4 regions of the Nonomuraea sp. NPDC050643 genome follow, and region 1 is predicted to be linked to each of the others. Evidence: riboswitches for the same ligand, from Rfam matches in the RefSeq annotation. Region 1 holds a riboswitch; each other region holds the start of a gene.
What was found. A riboswitch is a leader RNA that binds a small molecule or an ion and turns the genes downstream of it on or off. The one in region 1 is predicted to bind cyclic di-AMP.
Positions count from the first base shown of each region.

Region 2: another riboswitch for cyclic di-AMP. It lies ahead of AB0I15_RS01935 (hypothetical protein); the one in region 1 lies ahead of AB0I15_RS00905 (C40 family peptidase).
Region 3: another riboswitch for cyclic di-AMP. It lies ahead of AB0I15_RS23735 (hypothetical protein); the one in region 1 lies ahead of AB0I15_RS00905 (C40 family peptidase).
Region 4: another riboswitch for cyclic di-AMP. It lies ahead of AB0I15_RS40805 (NlpC/P60 family protein); the one in region 1 lies ahead of AB0I15_RS00905 (C40 family peptidase).

Region 1 covers NZ_JBFAIM010000001.1:202,807-206,987, reverse strand. Annotated here, with positions in the region: gene AB0I15_RS00910 (3-isopropylmalate dehydrogenase) at 197-1,243, opposite strand; cyclic di-AMP (ydaO/yuaA leader) riboswitch at 1,343-1,483, shown strand; gene AB0I15_RS00905 (C40 family peptidase) at 1,679-2,083, shown strand; gene AB0I15_RS00900 (SSI family serine proteinase inhibitor) at 2,270-2,659, opposite strand; gene AB0I15_RS00895 (class I SAM-dependent methyltransferase) at 2,766-3,581, shown strand; gene serA (phosphoglycerate dehydrogenase) at 4,051-4,181, opposite strand, start outside.
Region 2 covers NZ_JBFAIM010000001.1:429,309-433,489, forward strand. Annotated here, with positions in the region: gene AB0I15_RS01920 (rod shape-determining protein) at 1-160, opposite strand, end outside; gene AB0I15_RS01925 (class I SAM-dependent methyltransferase) at 262-828, shown strand; gene AB0I15_RS01930 (DUF5302 domain-containing protein) at 896-1,096, shown strand; cyclic di-AMP (ydaO/yuaA leader) riboswitch at 1,257-1,390, shown strand; gene AB0I15_RS01935 (hypothetical protein) at 1,607-2,350, shown strand; gene AB0I15_RS01940 (alpha/beta fold hydrolase) at 2,387-3,232, shown strand; gene AB0I15_RS01945 (hypothetical protein) at 3,282-3,653, opposite strand; gene AB0I15_RS01950 (roadblock/LC7 domain-containing protein) at 3,684-4,082, opposite strand; gene AB0I15_RS01955 (hypothetical protein) at 4,112-4,181, opposite strand, start outside.
Region 3 covers NZ_JBFAIM010000017.1:17,558-21,738, reverse strand. Annotated here, with positions in the region: gene AB0I15_RS23740 (M50 family metallopeptidase) at 1-821, shown strand, start outside; gene AB0I15_RS23735 (hypothetical protein) at 896-1,882, opposite strand; cyclic di-AMP (ydaO/yuaA leader) riboswitch at 1,888-2,031, opposite strand; gene galT (galactose-1-phosphate uridylyltransferase) at 2,100-3,179, opposite strand; gene AB0I15_RS23725 (DeoR/GlpR family DNA-binding transcription regulator) at 3,176-3,955, opposite strand.
Region 4 covers NZ_JBFAIM010000041.1:109,153-113,333, forward strand. Annotated here, with positions in the region: gene AB0I15_RS40795 (cytochrome P450) at 10-1,092, opposite strand; gene AB0I15_RS40800 (LuxR C-terminal-related transcriptional regulator) at 1,400-1,612, shown strand; gene AB0I15_RS40805 (NlpC/P60 family protein) at 1,640-2,569, opposite strand; cyclic di-AMP (ydaO/yuaA leader) riboswitch at 2,689-2,839, opposite strand; gene AB0I15_RS40810 (amino-acid N-acetyltransferase) at 3,115-3,684, shown strand; gene AB0I15_RS40815 (RDD family protein) at 3,770-4,181, shown strand, end outside.

The sequences.
Region 1 (4,181 bases):
CGAAATCTACCGGAACCTGCCCACTGTCCGCGGATCTGCTGCGCGGAGCAGTCGTGCCCGGGAGGCAGTCCCGTACTTCCTATTGTCTCGCTATATGGGATGGCAAGTGGCCGATGGGGTGGTTGGTCCTTTTGGACGCGAAAAAGCGCCTGGCAGTCCTCGTCGGACCGCCAGGCGCGTTCGGAGCTAGGCGGCCCTAGCCGGATACTCGCGCGGTGATGTCGTCGCCGATCTCGTGGGTGGTGCGACCGGCCCAGCCGGTCAGGCGCTCCACGAGGTCGTCGGCGACCGCCTGCTCCACCTTGGCCGACTCGGCGTGCAGGCCGAGGTGGTCGAGGAGCATGGCGACGGACAGGATGGTCGCGGTGGGGTCGGCCTTGCCCTGGCCCGCGATGTCGGGCGCGCTGCCGTGGACCGGCTCGAACATGCTCGGCGTGGTCCGCTCGGGGTTGATGTTGCCGCTGGCCGCCAGGCCGATGCCGCCGGCGATGGCCGCCCCGAGGTCGGTGATGATGTCGCCGAACAGGTTGTCGGTGACGACCACGTCGAAGCGCTCAGGCTGGCTGACGAAGAACATCGAGGCCGCGTCGATGTGGCTGTAGTCGGTCGTGACCTCGGGGTATTCCTCGGCCACGCGGTTGACCGTGCGCTGCCACAGGTCGCCGGCGTAGGCGAGGACGTTCGTCTTGTGGACGAGGGTCAGCTTCTTGCGCGGGCGCGACTTGGCCTTCTCGAACGCGTAACGCACCACGCGCTCGACGCCGTAGGCGGTGTTGAGCGACTCCTGGGTGGCGATCTCGTACGGCGTGCCGCGCCGCATGGCGCCACCGGTGCCCGCGTAGAGGCCCTCGGTGCCCTCGCGGACGACGATCATGTCGATGTCCTCGGGCGGCGTGTCGGCCAGCGGGGTCTCGACGCCGGGGAACAGCTTGACCGGCCGCAGGTTGACGTAGTGGTCGAACTCGAACCGGAGGCGGAGCAGCAGGTCGCGCTCCAGGATGCCGGGCGGCACGCTCGGGTCGCCGACGGCGCCCAGCAGGATCGCGTCGAAGCCGCGCAACTCCTCGAGCACCGCGTCGGGCAGCGTCTCCCCGGTACGGTGATAGCGGGCGGCGCCCAGGTCATAGTGCGTGGGCTCGATCTTCGTGCCGACCGCTTCCAGGACCTTGAGTCCTTCGGCTACGACCTCGGTGCCGATGCCATCCCCAGGGATGACGGCCAGGCGGATGTTACGCGACTCCATGGGCGGTACCTTACCGGCTCGTCTCGACTGACGAACACACCATCTCATTTTTCGGACGCCCGGTTTTGTCCCTATTGCGACCTTTTGACCGTTTCGTTAGAGTCCATCGGGCCTAATCCACGCAGCCCTTGCGTGGAGCCGGGGACCCACTTTCCCCTGGGGCGAATCGGCAACCGCCGTAGGGCCGTCTTCCAGGCCCGAGCCCGTCAGCTAACCCGGCCGGCCTCGTGGAAGGACAGTGTTCTGTCTCGCATCGCCATCGGCCTGGCGGCGGGCGTCGCCGGGCTCATCCTGGCCAGCCCAGCCGCACAGGCGGCCCCTGACAAACAGGCGACCCCCGACAAAGACGTCACCACCCTGACCGGCGCCGAGATCCGGCGCATCCAGGCCAAGCGCGTCCCCACGCCGCCCTGGAAGGCCGCTCTCCACTACGCGATGACCAAACGCGGCATCCCGTACGTCTGGGGCGGCACCAGCGACCGGGGATACGACTGCTCGGGGCTCATGCTCCGGGCGTACGAGTCGGCGGGGATCGAACTGCCCCGCACCGCCCGCGAACAGTACGGGGCGTTCTCCCGGAAGATCGGCTGGGAGAACCTCAAGCCCGGCGACCTCGTCTTCTTCAGCAACCTGGGACACGTGGGGATGATCTCCAAGCCCGGGTTCATGGTGCACGCGCCGCGCAGCGGTGACGTGGTCAAGGAGGAGAAGCTTTCGAGCTGGCGCAGGGACGCCTTCGTGGGGGCGGTCCGGCCCGACCCCGCGGGTGTGCGCCGCTGGTCCAAGGTGCTGGAGAAACGCCGGGCCCCGGCTCCGGACATGCCCACCGCCACCCTCTGAGAACACACCCCCCAGATGAGAACACACCCCCAGAACACCACCCTCAGAACACCGCTCCGGGAACACCACCCTGAGAGCACCGCCCCGAGAACACCGCACTGAGAACACCGCACTGAGAACACCGCTCCGAGAAAGCCGCGAGCGGCCCCGCCTGGCGCGGGGCCGCTCGCCGGTCGCGCCGGGCGATCAGGGCACGATCGGGGCGGCCAGGTTGTCCGCGAAGCACGGGTTCGGGTAGGTCTCCTCGAAGTTCTTCGGCTCGCCGTAGAACACACCGCGGATCTTGACGTGGACCGGGTCGTAGATGCGCGGGCAGGCCACGTCCGGGCGGAACCTGAGCCGCTCCAGATCACCGCCGCTCCTGCGGAGCATGTCGCAGGCGGCGCCCGGGTCGGGGTGGCTGCCGTCGTCCGGGTCACAGGTCAGGAACCAGCGCTGCGCCGCGCCCTGGTGGTACTTCGTGATACTCAGCTCTCCCGCCTGCGCGTGGGCGGGCGCGGCGAGCAGGGCCGCGGCGGCCACGGCGGGCAGGGCCACGGCGGCGACGCGACGGATCGCGGTCAGGGAAGCGTGCATGGGGGACCTCCTCAGCGAACGGATACGCAGCGCGACGCTATCAGTACTCTCCGTGTCCGCGAGGAGAGGTGTCCGTAACCTCAGTCACGGACGTACCGTGGGAGGCATGTCACCCGAGAAGGTGCATCTGACCGAGGAGAAGGCGACCCTCCTCGCCACCCTGTACGGCAAGGCGCTCGACGCGCGCTCCCCCAACCCGATCCTGGGCGACCGGATGGCCGACGAAGTGATCGGCCGGATCGACCACGACTTCACCAAGACGGGCATCACCCCCAGCACCGCCGAGGCCGTCGCCCTCAGGGCCCGGTTCATGGACAGGTGGGCGGGCGAGTTCCTGGCCCGGCATCCGGAGGCCATCGTGCTGCAGCCGGGCTGCGGTCTCGACACGCGCGTCTTCCGGATGGACCCGCCGCCCTCGGTCCGCTGGTACGACCTCGACTATCCCGAGGTCATCGAGCTGCGCGAGCGGCTGTTCCCCGAGCGGCCCGGTTACACCATGATCGGCTCGTCGGCCACCGAGCTGGCCTGGCTGGAGCAGGTCCCCCGCGACGCTCCGGTGCTGGTCGTGGCCGAGGGCCTGCTCTACTACCTCGATCCGGCCGGAGGGCCGGAGCTCCTGCGGGCGATCGTGGAGCGCTTCCCCGGCGGCCAGTTGATCTTCGACGCCCTGAGCCGGCTCGGCCTGCGGCTGCAGAAGCTCAACAAGCCCGTCCAGAACGCCGGGGCCGCGGTCCACTGGGGCATCGACGGCCCGGCCGTTCTGGAGGCGATCCATCCGAGGCTGCGGTGCGTGTCGGCGGTGAGCGCGTTCGAGATCGACGGGTTCGAGGACCTGTCGAAGACCCACCGCGTCTCGGCCTGGATCGTCAAGGCCCTGCCGGGGATGAGGCGGTCGGCCGCCTTCTACCGGCTGGAGTTCTGAAGGACTGTCGGCTGGAGCCCTGAAGGGCTACCGGCCGGAGTTCTGCGGGGCGCCGCCGTTGTCGCGGCGGTCCAGCGCGATCTGCACGGCCTCGGCGGCCTCGTCCTGCTGGTCTTCGGCACGGTTCCAGGCATACATCTCGTACATGTGACTCATCTCATTTCGCGGGCGTGTCTCAGTGGGAAGCCGGACTCCGGTCGCGAATCCGACCGGGCCTGATCTCGTGGTCCGGGTCACGGACCGGACGAAGGGACTTGACGGCCGACGCGACGCCGCACACCGCGGCGAGTCGTCGACCTGCCCTAACAGGCCCCGCCGCGGCAGGTAATAAGTACGAGAACCTGGCGCATTACCGATAACAGTACCTGAGGCATCTCGTTGGATGTCCTAGTATCTCGCATGGTGAGACGCGAAGGGGCCGCCACCCTTTCCGGTGACGGCCCCCTTGTCGCGATGCCGCGAGGAGAGGTCAGTCCTCCAGGTCGACCGTGCGGCCGCTCTCGGCGCCGATCTCCGCCGCGATCTGCTCGACCACCTCGGCCGGGATCGCGGAGTCGACGGTCAGCGCGATGAGCGCCTTGCCGCCCTTGGTGTCACGGG
Region 2 (4,181 bases), 230 kb from region 1:
CGTCGCGCGCCGCCTCGGCGCCGTACCGGATGACCTTGCCCGTACGGTCGTCGAGCGTTACCGCCGACGGCTCGTCGAGCACGATTCCCTTACGCCTGACGTAGATCCGGGTGCTCGCCGCACCGAGATCCATCGCCAGGTCACGACCCAGGAGACTCATCGGCGGACCGGGGGCTCGACCATCATGTTCCGCTGTATTTCCCGAGCCGCTCCAACACAACACCAGGAGAATGGAACGGATCCACCGCGTAAGGTACAGCCGTGCTCGACTACGACCTCGAGGCCGAACGTTACGACGAGACCCGCGGCGGGCTCGCGCGCGCCACCGCCGCCGCGGAGGCCGTGCGCGCGCTGATCCCCGGCGGCACGCTGCTCGACGTCGCGTGCGGCACCGGGCTGGTAACCCGCGAGCTGGCCGGCCGGGGCCTGCGGGTGCTCGGCGTCGACGCCTCGGCGGGCATGGCGCGCGTCGCCGCCGGCCGGATACGCGTGGCGCTCGGCGACAGCCGCAGGCTGCCGGTACGCGACGGATCGGTCGACGCGGTCACCACGATCTGGCTGCTGCACCTGCTCGACGACGCCCGCCCGGTGATCGCCGAGGCCGCCCGCGTGCTGCGGCCGGGCGGCGTCTACGTCACGACCGTCGACAAACGCGCCGCGCACGGCCCCGGCGGCCGGCCCGACCCGCCCGACCGGGCCGCCCTGGTCGTCGCGGCGGCGGCCGGGCACGGCCTGCGAGCTGCGGGGGAGGCCGAGTTCGTGGGGCACGGGCAGGGGCGTTCCGGCCCCGATCCGGTGTTCCGCCTCCTGGCGTTCGGCCGGGTCTGAGGCCGGTTTCGCGTCATAAGCGGGGTCATGCGAAGCTGTGATTGTCCCCAACACCATGGAGGTCCTCATGGCGGAATCACCGGAGCCGGAAGTCAGCGAAACTCCCGAGGACGAGCTGAAGCGCAAGTTCCGCGAAGCACTGGAGCGTAAGCGCAACCAGCACGCGGACTCGGGCGCGGGTGGCAGGGGCGTCGACCCATCGAAGATCCACGGGGCGCACGGTCCGGCTGCGAGTAAGAGATCATTCAGGCGCAAGAGCGGCGGCTGAGGCTGGAATTCACGGGGGTACGGCATGCCGTGCCCCCTCTTGCTTTACCTATATAGGTAGATCTTCTACTCTTTGATACGAAAAGTTTGCGTTTGTCCGATTCGGTAGTTAGAGTGAACGCCATTACCAGCCGGTGACCTAGTCCTTACCCAAGAAGGACAGCCGGTTGGCGCCGAATCCCGAAGCTCGGGAACCGGGGAACCACCTCACTGGGGTGAATCCGGCCACGTGCCGGTAGGGCATCTCCACGCCCGAACCCGTCAGCTAACCCGGTAGGCGTGATGGAGAGGACACTTTACTTAATGGACCACCGCGTCGTACCCCCAGACAACGCCGTGCCGGCCGCCGCCCGCTGAGCGGCCCCCTTCCCAAGGCTTGTTCTTGCGCTCCACATAGCACTGTTGGGCGTTCTGCCCTGCTATGCCCCCACCTTTTCGGAGCGCAATTCCCCTGTCCCCCCGTGAAGGGCTTTAACTTTTCATGTCTTGTTCTGGCCTGCGTGCCCTCGCCATGCTTACCGCCTCCACCGTCGGTGCGCTGACCATCGCCGGGACGGCCGCCCACGCCGACTCCGACACTGACGAGAAGATCCTGCTCAAGGGCTCCACCACCGCGTCGTACTTCTGGGACGACTCCTCCGGCCGCGCCGGGGACACGGGCCTGCCCGCCAGTGGCAAGCCCATGCAGAAGGGCCTGGCCGCCAGCCCGAGCTGGCCGCTGCTGACCGAGGGCTACGTGGTCTACAAGGGCAAGAAGATGCCCTTCTTCGTCGGTGACCGCGGCCCCGGAGTCCCCTCCAACCGCGGCATCATGCTGGACCTCGACGCCAAGACCTTCGCCGACCTGACGGGCGGCTCCTTCAACTCCAGCACGCTGGGCGTGGACGGCGTCGGCGGCCAGGGCCACATCAAGGTCGACTACGTCATCACCAAGTGGGGCGACGGCGTGGGCAAGAAGAACTATCCGGTCGCCTTCTCCACCGGCGCCTGGTCCAAGCGGGACAACAACCCGGCCAAGCCCCCGCAGATCCTGGCCGAGGAGAAGCCTGCGGAAGAGAGCGCTCCGCAGGGTGGCGGCATCGCCATCGAGGCTCCCGCCCAGGACGGCGGCGGGGTCACCGAAGCGGCCGCTCCCCAGGGCGAGCCCCAGGAGGCGAGCGTGGTGGGCGGCGCGCTCATGGCCGGCGCCCTCGCCATGGCGGGCGGCGGCGCGGTGCTCGGCGGCGAGCGCCTGCGCAGGCTCGTCAAGCGCTGACTTTACGAGGCCGGACTAGAATGCCATTCTAGTTCCGTGACCACCCGCGTAGCCGTCAACGGCATCGAAATCGCCTACGAGAGCTTCGGCTCGCCCACAGGGCGGCCCCTGCTCCTCATCATGGGGCTCGGCGCACAGCTCATCCACTGGGACGAACGGCTCTGCGAGCTCCTGGCGGAGCAGGGACACCACGTCGTACGGTTCGACAACCGCGACACGGGCCTGTCCACGCACCTCCACGACCACGGTGTTCCCTCGACGGGATCGCCGTCGCCGTACCTGCTGGACGACCTGGCCGACGACACCGCCGGGCTCATGGACGCCCTCGGCTGGAGCTCGGCCCACGTGGTCGGCGCGTCGATGGGCGGGATGATCGCCCAGACGCTGGCCATCCGGCACCCGGCGCGGCTGCTGACGCTGACCTCCATCATGTCCACGCCGGGCCCGGCGATCGCGCCGCCCGCGGAGGCCGCCGCCACGGTCCTCATGACCAGGCCCCCGGCCGACCGCGAGGCCGTGCTGGCGCAGGCCGTGCGGACGTGGTCGGTCATCGGCTCGCCGGGCTACGAGCTGGACCGGGAGAAGATCGTCATGATGGCCGGGCTGGCCTTCGACCGCTGTTTCGACCCGGCGGGCACCGCCCGGCAACTGGCCGCCATCATGGCGTCGGGAGACCGTACGGAGGCGCTGGCCGGCGTACGCGTGCCCACGCTGGTGCTGCACGGTGAGGCGGACCTGCTCGTCCCGCTCGCGGGCGGCCAGGCGACGGCGGCGGCCATTCCGGGGGCCCGGCTGGTGACGTATCCGGGGATGGGCCACGACCTGCCCGCGGCGCTCTGGCCCGACATCGTCGCGGAGATCACGAAGCTGACCGGCGCGTGAGCATGGCGACGGCCCGCGACCGGGCGGGCACGGGCCGTCGCGGGCCTGGTCAGACCTCCAGTTTCTCCTCGATGGCGCGCATCTGGTGCCGGGCCATCGCCAGGTTCGCGCGTCCGCGGTCGAGCGCCAGGTAGAGGAACAACCCCTTGCCACCGCGCCCCGAGATGGGACGGATGATGTGGTATTGCCCGCTCAGCGTGATCAGGATGTCCTCGATGCTGTCCTTGAGACCCAGCGAGTCCATCGTGCGGAGTTTGGCCTTGACCACCTCCGTGTTACCGGCCGCGGCGACCTGGAGATCCAGGTCTTTGGAGCCGCCGAGCGTGCCCAGTGCCATGCCGCTGCCATGATCGACGACGGCCGCGCCCACCGCGCCGTCGATCGCCAGCATCTCCTTGAGAGAGACGTCCATGCCTGCCATGTTTCTTCCTCCCTTTCTGCCTGGAACGGTTCAGTGCTTGCGTGCTGCGACGGCGGCCACTCCGGCAGCCGTCTTCCTGCCCTCCAGCCGCAGCAGCCCGACGTTCGCGCCGGGTCCGGCCAGGACCGTGAGGACGATGGTGGGGCCGGCGGCGTAGAAGGCCACGAAACCGGCGGTGCCGGAGATGAGGGTCTCCTCGAACGCTCCCTGGCCGGTGATGATCAGCATCCGCCTGCTCATCGCGAGCAGCGCCGCCGACAGCGCCGCGGCCTGCTCGGCGGAGTCTCCCGCGGCCTCTCCCGCCGCGTCCTCCCCGAAGTCGCAGGCGATCTGCAGGCCGTCCACGGTGCAGGCGACGCTTCCGTTCACGCCCGGGGTGCGCTCGCGCAGGAGCGCCATCTCCTCCAGAACCTCTTGCCGTAACTCCACCCGTGGCCTCCTCCTGAGTGAGGGGAACCTCACGACAGCTCCTCGAGCGCCTTCTTCAGCCGCATCAGCAGCGCCAGGTCGGTTGGATCACCCGTTATG
Region 3 (4,181 bases), on a different contig from region 1:
TCTCGCCCGACACCAACACCTGCGTGATCCCGCTCGCGGAGCAGCGCACGGAGTGCAAGGCCACCGACAAGCCCACGCCCGCCGCCCAGGCGGGCCTGAAGCCGGGTGACCGCCTGGTCTCCTTCGACTCCAAGCCGATCGGCTCCTGGCCCGACGCCACCCGCCTGATCCGCTCCCACGGCCCCGGCCCGGTGCAACTCGGCATCCAGCGCGACGGCAAGCCGATGACGCTCAACGTCACGCTCATCGCCCAAGACCGCCCCAACCTCGAGGACCCCGAGAAGGTCGACAAGAACGTCGGCTTCCTCGGTGTCCTGCCCACCGAGGTCATGCAGCAGCAGAGCCTCGGCCAGGTCGTCGGCTACATGGGCGAGCTGACGGCCAGGGTGGCGGGCTCGCTGGTCAACCTGCCGGAGAAGATGGTCGGCGTCTGGCACGCGGCCTTCTCGGGCGAGGAGCGCGACCCCGAGGGCCCGGTGGGCGTGGTCGGCGCGGGCCGCATGGGCGGTGAGATCCTCGCCTCCGACCTGTCCAACGAGAAGAAGATCGCCATCTTCGTCAACCTGCTGGCCGGCTTCAACCTGGCCATCGGCATGTTCAACCTGATCCCGCTGCTGCCACTCGACGGCGGGCACATCGCGGGCGGGCTGTGGGAGGGCATCAAGCGGGGCTACGCCAAGGTCATGCGGCGGCCCGAGCCCGCTTACGTGGACATCGCGAAGGTGCTGCCGCTGACGTACGCGATCGCGATCGTGATGATGATCATGGCCGGCCTGCTGGTCTACGCCGACCTGGTCAACCCGCTCACGCTCACCAACTGACCCCGGGCCCGGCCGACAACGGACGGAAGGCCCCGCGGAACCCCTCGGTTCCGCGGGGCCTTCCGCCGTCCGCCTCAGTTCATCGAGATGTGCACGTGGTCGTAGTGGTTCTCGGTGACGCTGCCCCGGTCCGACATCGTGCGCCAGCCGGATCCGTGGTTGATGCGCTGCTTCCAGATCACGTACTTGAGGCCGAGCTTGCCCTTGTTCTTGATCGCCCATTCCGCGATCCGGTCGCCGAGCGCGTTGTTGGCGGCGCTGGGCATCGACCCGCCCGTGCTCATCATGAAGTCGCACGCCCGCCCGAGCGGGTGCTCGCCGCTCGAGCCGGAGCGGAAGCAGCCCACGTCGAACGGCAGCGAGAAGTTCTTCTCCACCTGCGCCTTCATCAGCCGCGTACGGGAGGTGATGTTGTCCGTGCCGCTCGGCAGCTCGGGCGCCCAGGAGCCGTCGGTGTTGCGGCCCGACCCGAACGGCACCAGGTCCTCCAGCTTCTCGCGGATGTCCTTGATGACGTCCTCGGCGTCGTCGCGCTGCCTCGTCACCTCGGCCGCGTCGTCGCGGATCTTGTCCGCCAGCGCCGCGGCCTCCTCGCTGGCCTTCTTCCTGTCGTCGCGGGCCTTGGCCACGCTCTGCACGACGGCCTGTTGCTCGGCCGTGAGCTGTTCGAGCAGGGCCGCGCTCGAGCTGTTGTCGGGAAGCATGAAGCCGGGCAGCGAGGCGTCGGCGTTCTGGTAGCGCAGCCGGGCGATCTCGGCCACCCGCTGCTCGGCGGTCACCAGCGTCTGCTCGGCGGTGGCCAGCCTGGCCTTCGCCGCCTTGGCGGCCTCCTGCGCCTTGGCCAGCTCGACACGCTTGAGGTTGTACTTCTCGATCAGCTTGTCGACCTTGGTGTTGAGCCGCTTGAGCTGGGCGCGAAGCTGGGATTCCGAGGGTTTGGGGGCGGACTGCACCGCGGCCGGTGCTGTTATGGAGGCCGACGCCGCGGTCGCCGGGAGGGCGGCGAAGGCGGTGGCGGTGATGAGACAGATGGCAAGACTCGCGGGGGACGAAGCCGCCACGTAGGTGTTCCTCTCCCTCTGCCGACCGGGTTAGCTGACGGGTTCGGGCATGGGAGGCTGCGGCCCTACCACCGAAGTGGATTCACCCCAGGTGCGGATTGGGTCCCCGGCTCCCGGGTGACGCGCCCGGGATTAGGCGTGCAACGACCGTTACGGTCGGTGCATATGGGGATATTAGTGGTAGATCACGAGTCATGCGACCTTAAGTAGAAATCTATTAGTGATCTACTTGTGATCGAAGCATGCGGGCGGCCTCCTCCGGCAGCACGTCGTTCACGAAGGCGCCCATCGCGGACTCCGAGCCCGCCAGGAACTTCAGCTTGTTCGGCGCCCGCCGGACGCTGAACAGCTCCAGATGCAGGTACGCCAGCTCCCGGTCCTGCCGCACGGGCGCCTGGTGCCACGCCGAGATGTACGGCATCACGACGCCGAACAGCCCGTCGAACGCCCGCAGCACCGAGGTGTACAGCGGGGCGAAGGCAGCCCGCTCCTCCTCCGTGAGCGCCGCCAGATCGGGCATCTGCCGGTGCGGATACACGTGCACCTCGAACGGCCACCGCGCGGCGGCCGGCACGAAGGCCGTCCACAGCTCGTTCGTGGCCACCACCCGGGTCCCGGCCGCCCGCTCGGCGGCCAGCACGTCGGCGAACAGGTTGCCGGGGCCCTTGTACCGGGAGGCCGCGCCGAGTTGCAGCTTGGTCCTGGGCGTGACGTAGGGGTAGGCGTAGATCTGGCCGTGCGGATGGGAGATCGTGATGCCGATCTCCTCGCCCCGGTTCTCGAAGCAGAACACCTGCTCCACGCCCTCGATCCCGGACAGCTCGGCCGTGCGGTCGGCCCACGCCTCCATGACCAGCTCCACCTGGGCGTCGGGGAGCCGGGAGAAGGAGGAGGAGTGGTCAGAGGTGAAGCACACCACCTCACACCGCCCCACAGCCGGACGGACCTCACTCAGACCGCCGACATCCTGATAAGTCCCAAAATTTCCAGAAAAGGAGGGGAAGCGGTTTTCGAACGTCACCACGTCGTAGTCGTACGCCGGGATCTCCGTCGAGCGATCGTCCGACGACGGGCACAGCGGGCACTCGGCGGTGCCACCGGTCGGCAGGAACGTCCGCGTCTGCCGGTGCCCGGCGATCGCGACCCACTCCTCCGTCAGCGGGTCGTAACGCAGCTCGGACGCCACCGGCCGGGGCTCGAGCGTCCGTCGGTCGATCGCGCTCCTGTCGGCGTCGTCGCGCCGGTCGAAGTAGATCAGCTCTCGGCCGTCGGCCAGGTGGGTGATGGTGCGTTTCAAGGCGAGCCCTCCGCGATGATCAGTTCTCCGGCCCGTTCGGCCAGCTCAGTGCGTGCGTCCTCGGGCAGCCCCGCGTCGCTGATGACCACGTCGGCCTCGGTCAGCTCGGCGATGGTGCTGATGCCGACGGTGTTCCACTTGGTGTGGTCGGCGGGGACGACCAGCCGGTGCGCGGCGGTGACCAGCTCTCTGTCGGTCTCCGACTCGAGCAGGTTGGGCGTGGTGAACCCGGCCCGCACGCTCATCCCGTGCACGCCGAGGAAGAGCGTGTCCACGTGCAGCCGGCGGATCGCGGACACGGCCACGGGGCCGACCAGGGCGTCGGACGGCGTGCGCACGCCCCCGGTCAGCACGACCGTACGGTCGGCGCGCGGGTTGCGGTGGAAGACCTCGGCGACGGGGATCGAGTTCGTGATCACGGTCAGGTCGGGCATGCCGATCAGATGGTGGGCCAGCGCCCACGTCGTGGTGCCGGCGGACAGGGCCACGGCCGTCCCCGGCCGGACGAGCTGGGCCGCGCGCCGCGCGATGGCCTCTTTCTCCTGCTGCTGGCGGGCGGACTTGGCGGTGAAGCCGGGCTCCTCGGTCGAGCCGGGGCCCAGGGCGGTCGCGCCGCCGTGCACCTTCTCCAGCAGGCCGCGCTCGGCCAGCACCTCGAGGTCGCGGCGGATGGTCATGTCGGAGACGCCGAGCTCGCGTACGAGATCGGCCACCCGGACGCCGCCGTTGCTGCGCACGCGTTCGAGGATCGTCTGCTGACGCTGCTGTGCGAGCACGTCCGCCCCTTCCAACAGATTCCACCAAATTATGACACGGAATTGTTGGGGAATGTTAGTTCGTCGTGGACTGCTTGCGCTGGTCAACGGGGAGAGGGACGTTGGGGGCTCATGGTGCGGTCGATCAGCGTCGCCTGACGGCGGCACTGGCCGGCGACACCATTCAACCGGCACTCATTCAACCGGCGTCGTTGAGCCGGCCGGACATCGGAGGCGAGCTTATGGC
Region 4 (4,181 bases), on a different contig from region 1:
GGGGGCGTCTCACGGCATGAGCCGCCCCCGCCGGCCCGGCAGTCTCGCCAGCCCGCGCAGCACCACATTCGCCTTGTACGGCGGCTCCGCCTCGGTCAGTTCCAGCTCCGGCGCCGCCCTGGCCAGCGCGGAGAGCGCGATCTCGCCCTCCATCCTGGCCAGCGTCGCCCCCAGGCAGAAGTGGATGCCCAGCCCGAACGCCACGTGCCGCCCGGGATCCCGCGCCACGTCGAACCGGTCCGGATCGGGGAACACGGCGGGGTCGCGATTGGCCGCGCCTATCAGGGCGACCACCGGGGTGTCCTTCGGCACCGGCACACCGCCGAGCGTCGTGTCCTCCAGCGCGACCCTGGAGGTGAGCTGGACCGGCGGGTCGTACCTGAGCACCTCCTCGACCACCTGTTTGGGCCGATCGGCCGCGTGGCGCAGCAGGCCGCGCCCGGCCAGGTGCAGCACCCCGTTGCCGATGAGGTTGACGGTCGTCTCGTGGCCGGCCACGAGCAGCAGCACACAGGTGGCCAGTAACTCGGCCTCCGTCAACCCCTCGACGCCCGCCAGGGCGCTCAGGAGGTCCTCTCCGGGCCGCTCCCGCCGTAATGTGAGCAGCCCTCGGAAGTAGTCGCGAAACTCCCTTCCGGCCCGGCCGCTTTCCGATACGAGGTCGTCTGTAAGCATCGGGTCAAGTCCGCGAGCCAGGGTCTCACTCCAGCCGCGGAAACGTTCATGGTCCTCCGGGGGCACCCCGAGCATCTCGCTGATCACCATGACCGGCAGCGGGTATGCCAAACCGGACACGAGGTCGGCCTCATCCGACAGCCCGTCGATCAGCCCGGCGGTGATCGCCTCGACGCGGGGGCGGAGCCGTTCGAGCATGCGCGGGGTGAACGCCCTGCTGACCAGCCCCCGCAGCCTGGTGTGGTCGGGCGGGTCCATCCAGAGGAACGATTCGACGGGCTGACCTGGCTCTCTGTTGCTCAGGGGGCTGGAGCCGCGGCCGAACCGGGGGTCGCGCAGGAGCGTCGTACAGAGGTCGTGGGTGGTGGCGACGAGTAACCCCGCACGCGTGGGGAAGATCGCGCCACGCGCGCTCATCTCGCGATAACCGGCATAAGGATCACGCAGAAATTCCGGATTGAACGGATCAAAACCCAGCACATCCACTGGGCTCTTTGACAATGGATCCGCCGTTCCGGAAGGCTCCATGAGATCGCTCATCCGAGGCCGACCTGTCCCGACATATGGCGAGTACGTCATATATAACGGATCATGTCAATAGACCTCGTCAAGCACGGAGATTATCGTGCTTGACGACCTTTCCAAGATGCGTTTACGGTCTGCGAGGAGCAACTTTGGCCCGGTCGAGAGGCCCAAGTTCTGCTGTTGGGGGGGAGGGCTCCCGATGGATGTGCTCACTGAAGGCGTTGAGCTGAGCCATGCGGATTTGGCGTTACTGGCGGAGCTGGCCAAAGGAGTTACGGTCGATCGGGTGGGCAGACGTCTGGATATCAGCGGACGCACAGTACGCCGAAGATTACGGTGCATCTGCGACCGTATCGGCGTTGCCACGGCGATCGAGGCCGTGGCGTGGGCTGCCCGCCGCCAGTTGATCTAACGGCGTCCGGTTACGGGGAAAGCGTTCTCAGTCGGCGATGCGCACCGCGCCGGCGAACGGCCGCCGGGCGATCGAGGCGATCCGTACGACGTCACCCGTCTGCGGGGCGTGCACCATCATGCCGCCGCCGAGGTAGATGCCGACGTGATGCAGGTCGCTGTAGAAGAACACCAGGTCGCCCGGCCGTAGCTCGGAGCGGTCGATGTGCCTGCCCGCGGTCCACTGGCTGCCGGTGTAGTGGGGCAGTGAGATGCCCACCTGCTGGTAGGCGGCCATGACCAGACCGGAGCAGTCGTAGGAGCTGGGACCTTCCGCGCCCCAGACGTACGGCTTGAGCTGCTGCGTGAGCGCCCACCGCGCCGCCTGGGCCGCCTTGCCGCCGCCGGCGATCGGCAGATTGACGCGCGTCGCCCGGGTGCCGGGACGGCCGGCCTCGCCCAGGGCTCGCCTGAACAGGTTGCTCTCGACCTTGGTGACCAGCTTGGTGATCTTGTCGCGCTTGGTGTCGAGCTCGGTGACGAGCTTCTGGACCTCCGCGATGCGCGACTTGGCGCCCGACCTGGCGCGCTCGGCGGTCTCCCTGGCCTTGGTGACCTGGCTGAGCTCCTGGCCCTGCTGCTGCTCGAGCACGTACGTGGTCGCGGCGCGGTCGAGGAAGGTGTCGGGGTCCTCGGCGGAGGTGAAGGCCAGCACCCTGCCCAGGCCGCCGGTCATGTAGGCGTTCTGGGCCAGCATGGCGACCTTGGCGTGCTTGGCCGCGAGGTCGGCCTCGCTGGTCGACAGCGTCTTCTCCGCAGCCTCGGCCGCCTTCTTGGCGGTCTTGAGCTTCTCCCGCTGGTCGTTGTACTGCTCGGCCAGCGTCTCGATGTCGACGTGCAGCTTCTCGACCTGCTTGGCCATGTCCTGGAGGGAGGGCTTGGGGTCCGCGGACGCCGAACCGACGGGAACGGCGATCATTAACGCGGCGACTGTGAGACTCGCCACACCCAAGCGGTATGGCCGCCGAACTCGTTCATGAGGGCGGGCGTGTTCGCCCGCCGACTTCCCCTCACGACCGAGCGTGCCCTTCACCAACCAGCTCCTCTCATCGACGCCTACCGGGTTAGCTGACGGGTTCGGGCCGGAGCAGCCCTACCGAATGATCTCGGATTCACCCCATTGACGGCGTTGGAGGTCGCCGTCGGCGGTTCCCCGGCTCTCCTTGCGGAGATTGGGCGTGTTCCCCCCGCGACACGCGGGGAACATCGTCGCTGGACACTAATGCACTCCGGGTTCGTGCTCAACCACAACTGCCGAGTCTGTAGAGGTTTCACAACTGAAGGGTCACAAGGTGATCTCGTGCACACCCGTGCAGAACAGACTTTATGTCCCTCTTTGCCCTTGCATCTGCCGAACGCAGGTTCTCGTCGGCCGCGCGCCCATCTGACCAAGAGATGCCACAGGATGGGCCGAGACATGGGCGTTAGGGCCGAACCGTAATGACATCTGTACTCTGGAGAGCCATGGAGCAGGTGGCCGAACTGACAGTGCCCGAGACCGCGGTCGTGGTCCGGCGTGCCCGCACGCCCGACGTGCGCACGGTCAGACGCCTGGTGGACACCTATGCGGGCGCGGGCCCGCGGCTCCTGGAGAAGGCCACCGTGACCCTGTACGAGGACGTACAGGAGTTCTGGGTGGCCGAGCGGGGCGGGCAGGTCGTCGGCTGCGGCGCGCTTCACGTGCTCTGGGAGGATCTCGCGGAGGTCCGCACCGTGGCCGTGGATCCCGATAGCCGTGGCATGGGCGTCGGCCACCGGATCGTCTCGGCGCTGATACAGCACGCGAAGGATCTGGGTCTGCGACGTGTATTCTGTCTAACTTTTGAGGTCGACTTCTTCGCCAGGCACGGCTTTCGCCAGATTCAGGGCACGCCGGTCTCGCCTGAGGTGTACGCCGAACTCCTGGCCTCGTACGACGAGGGTGTGGCGGAGTTCCTCGACCTCGAACACGTCAAGCCGAACACCCTGGGCAACACCCGCATGCTGCTCCATCTGACATCGGGTGACGCGGACCTTGACCAGTTGGAAAGGTGATTGTTGATACCTATGTCGATACGTTGGGCAGCACAGGCATGTGTCCTGACACGTGCCACATGCGCACTCGAAGCGAGGTGACACGGTGAGCACCGGACAGCCGCCGTACCCACAGGACGAATCCGGCGAGAATTCTGCGCCCGCCAATCCCTGGCAGCAGAACACGGGCCGCCACCCCGGCGAGCCCGACCCCGACGCGACTGTGATCGGCTACCGGGCGGACGATGCCTACGGGCAACAGCCCCAGTACGGACAGCAGGGCTATGGCCAGCAGCAGCAGGGCTATGGCCAGCAACAGGGTTACGGCCAGCAGCCCCAGTACGGGCAGCAGCAGGGCTACGGACAGCAGCAGCAGTCCCAGCCCGACTACGGCCAGCAGCAGTATGGTCAGCAACCGCAGTCCCAGGCGGACTACGGTCAGCAATATGGCAATGCGGCGGGGCAGCAGGGCTACGGCCAGCAACCCCAGTCGGGCCAGCAACCTCAGTACGGCCAGC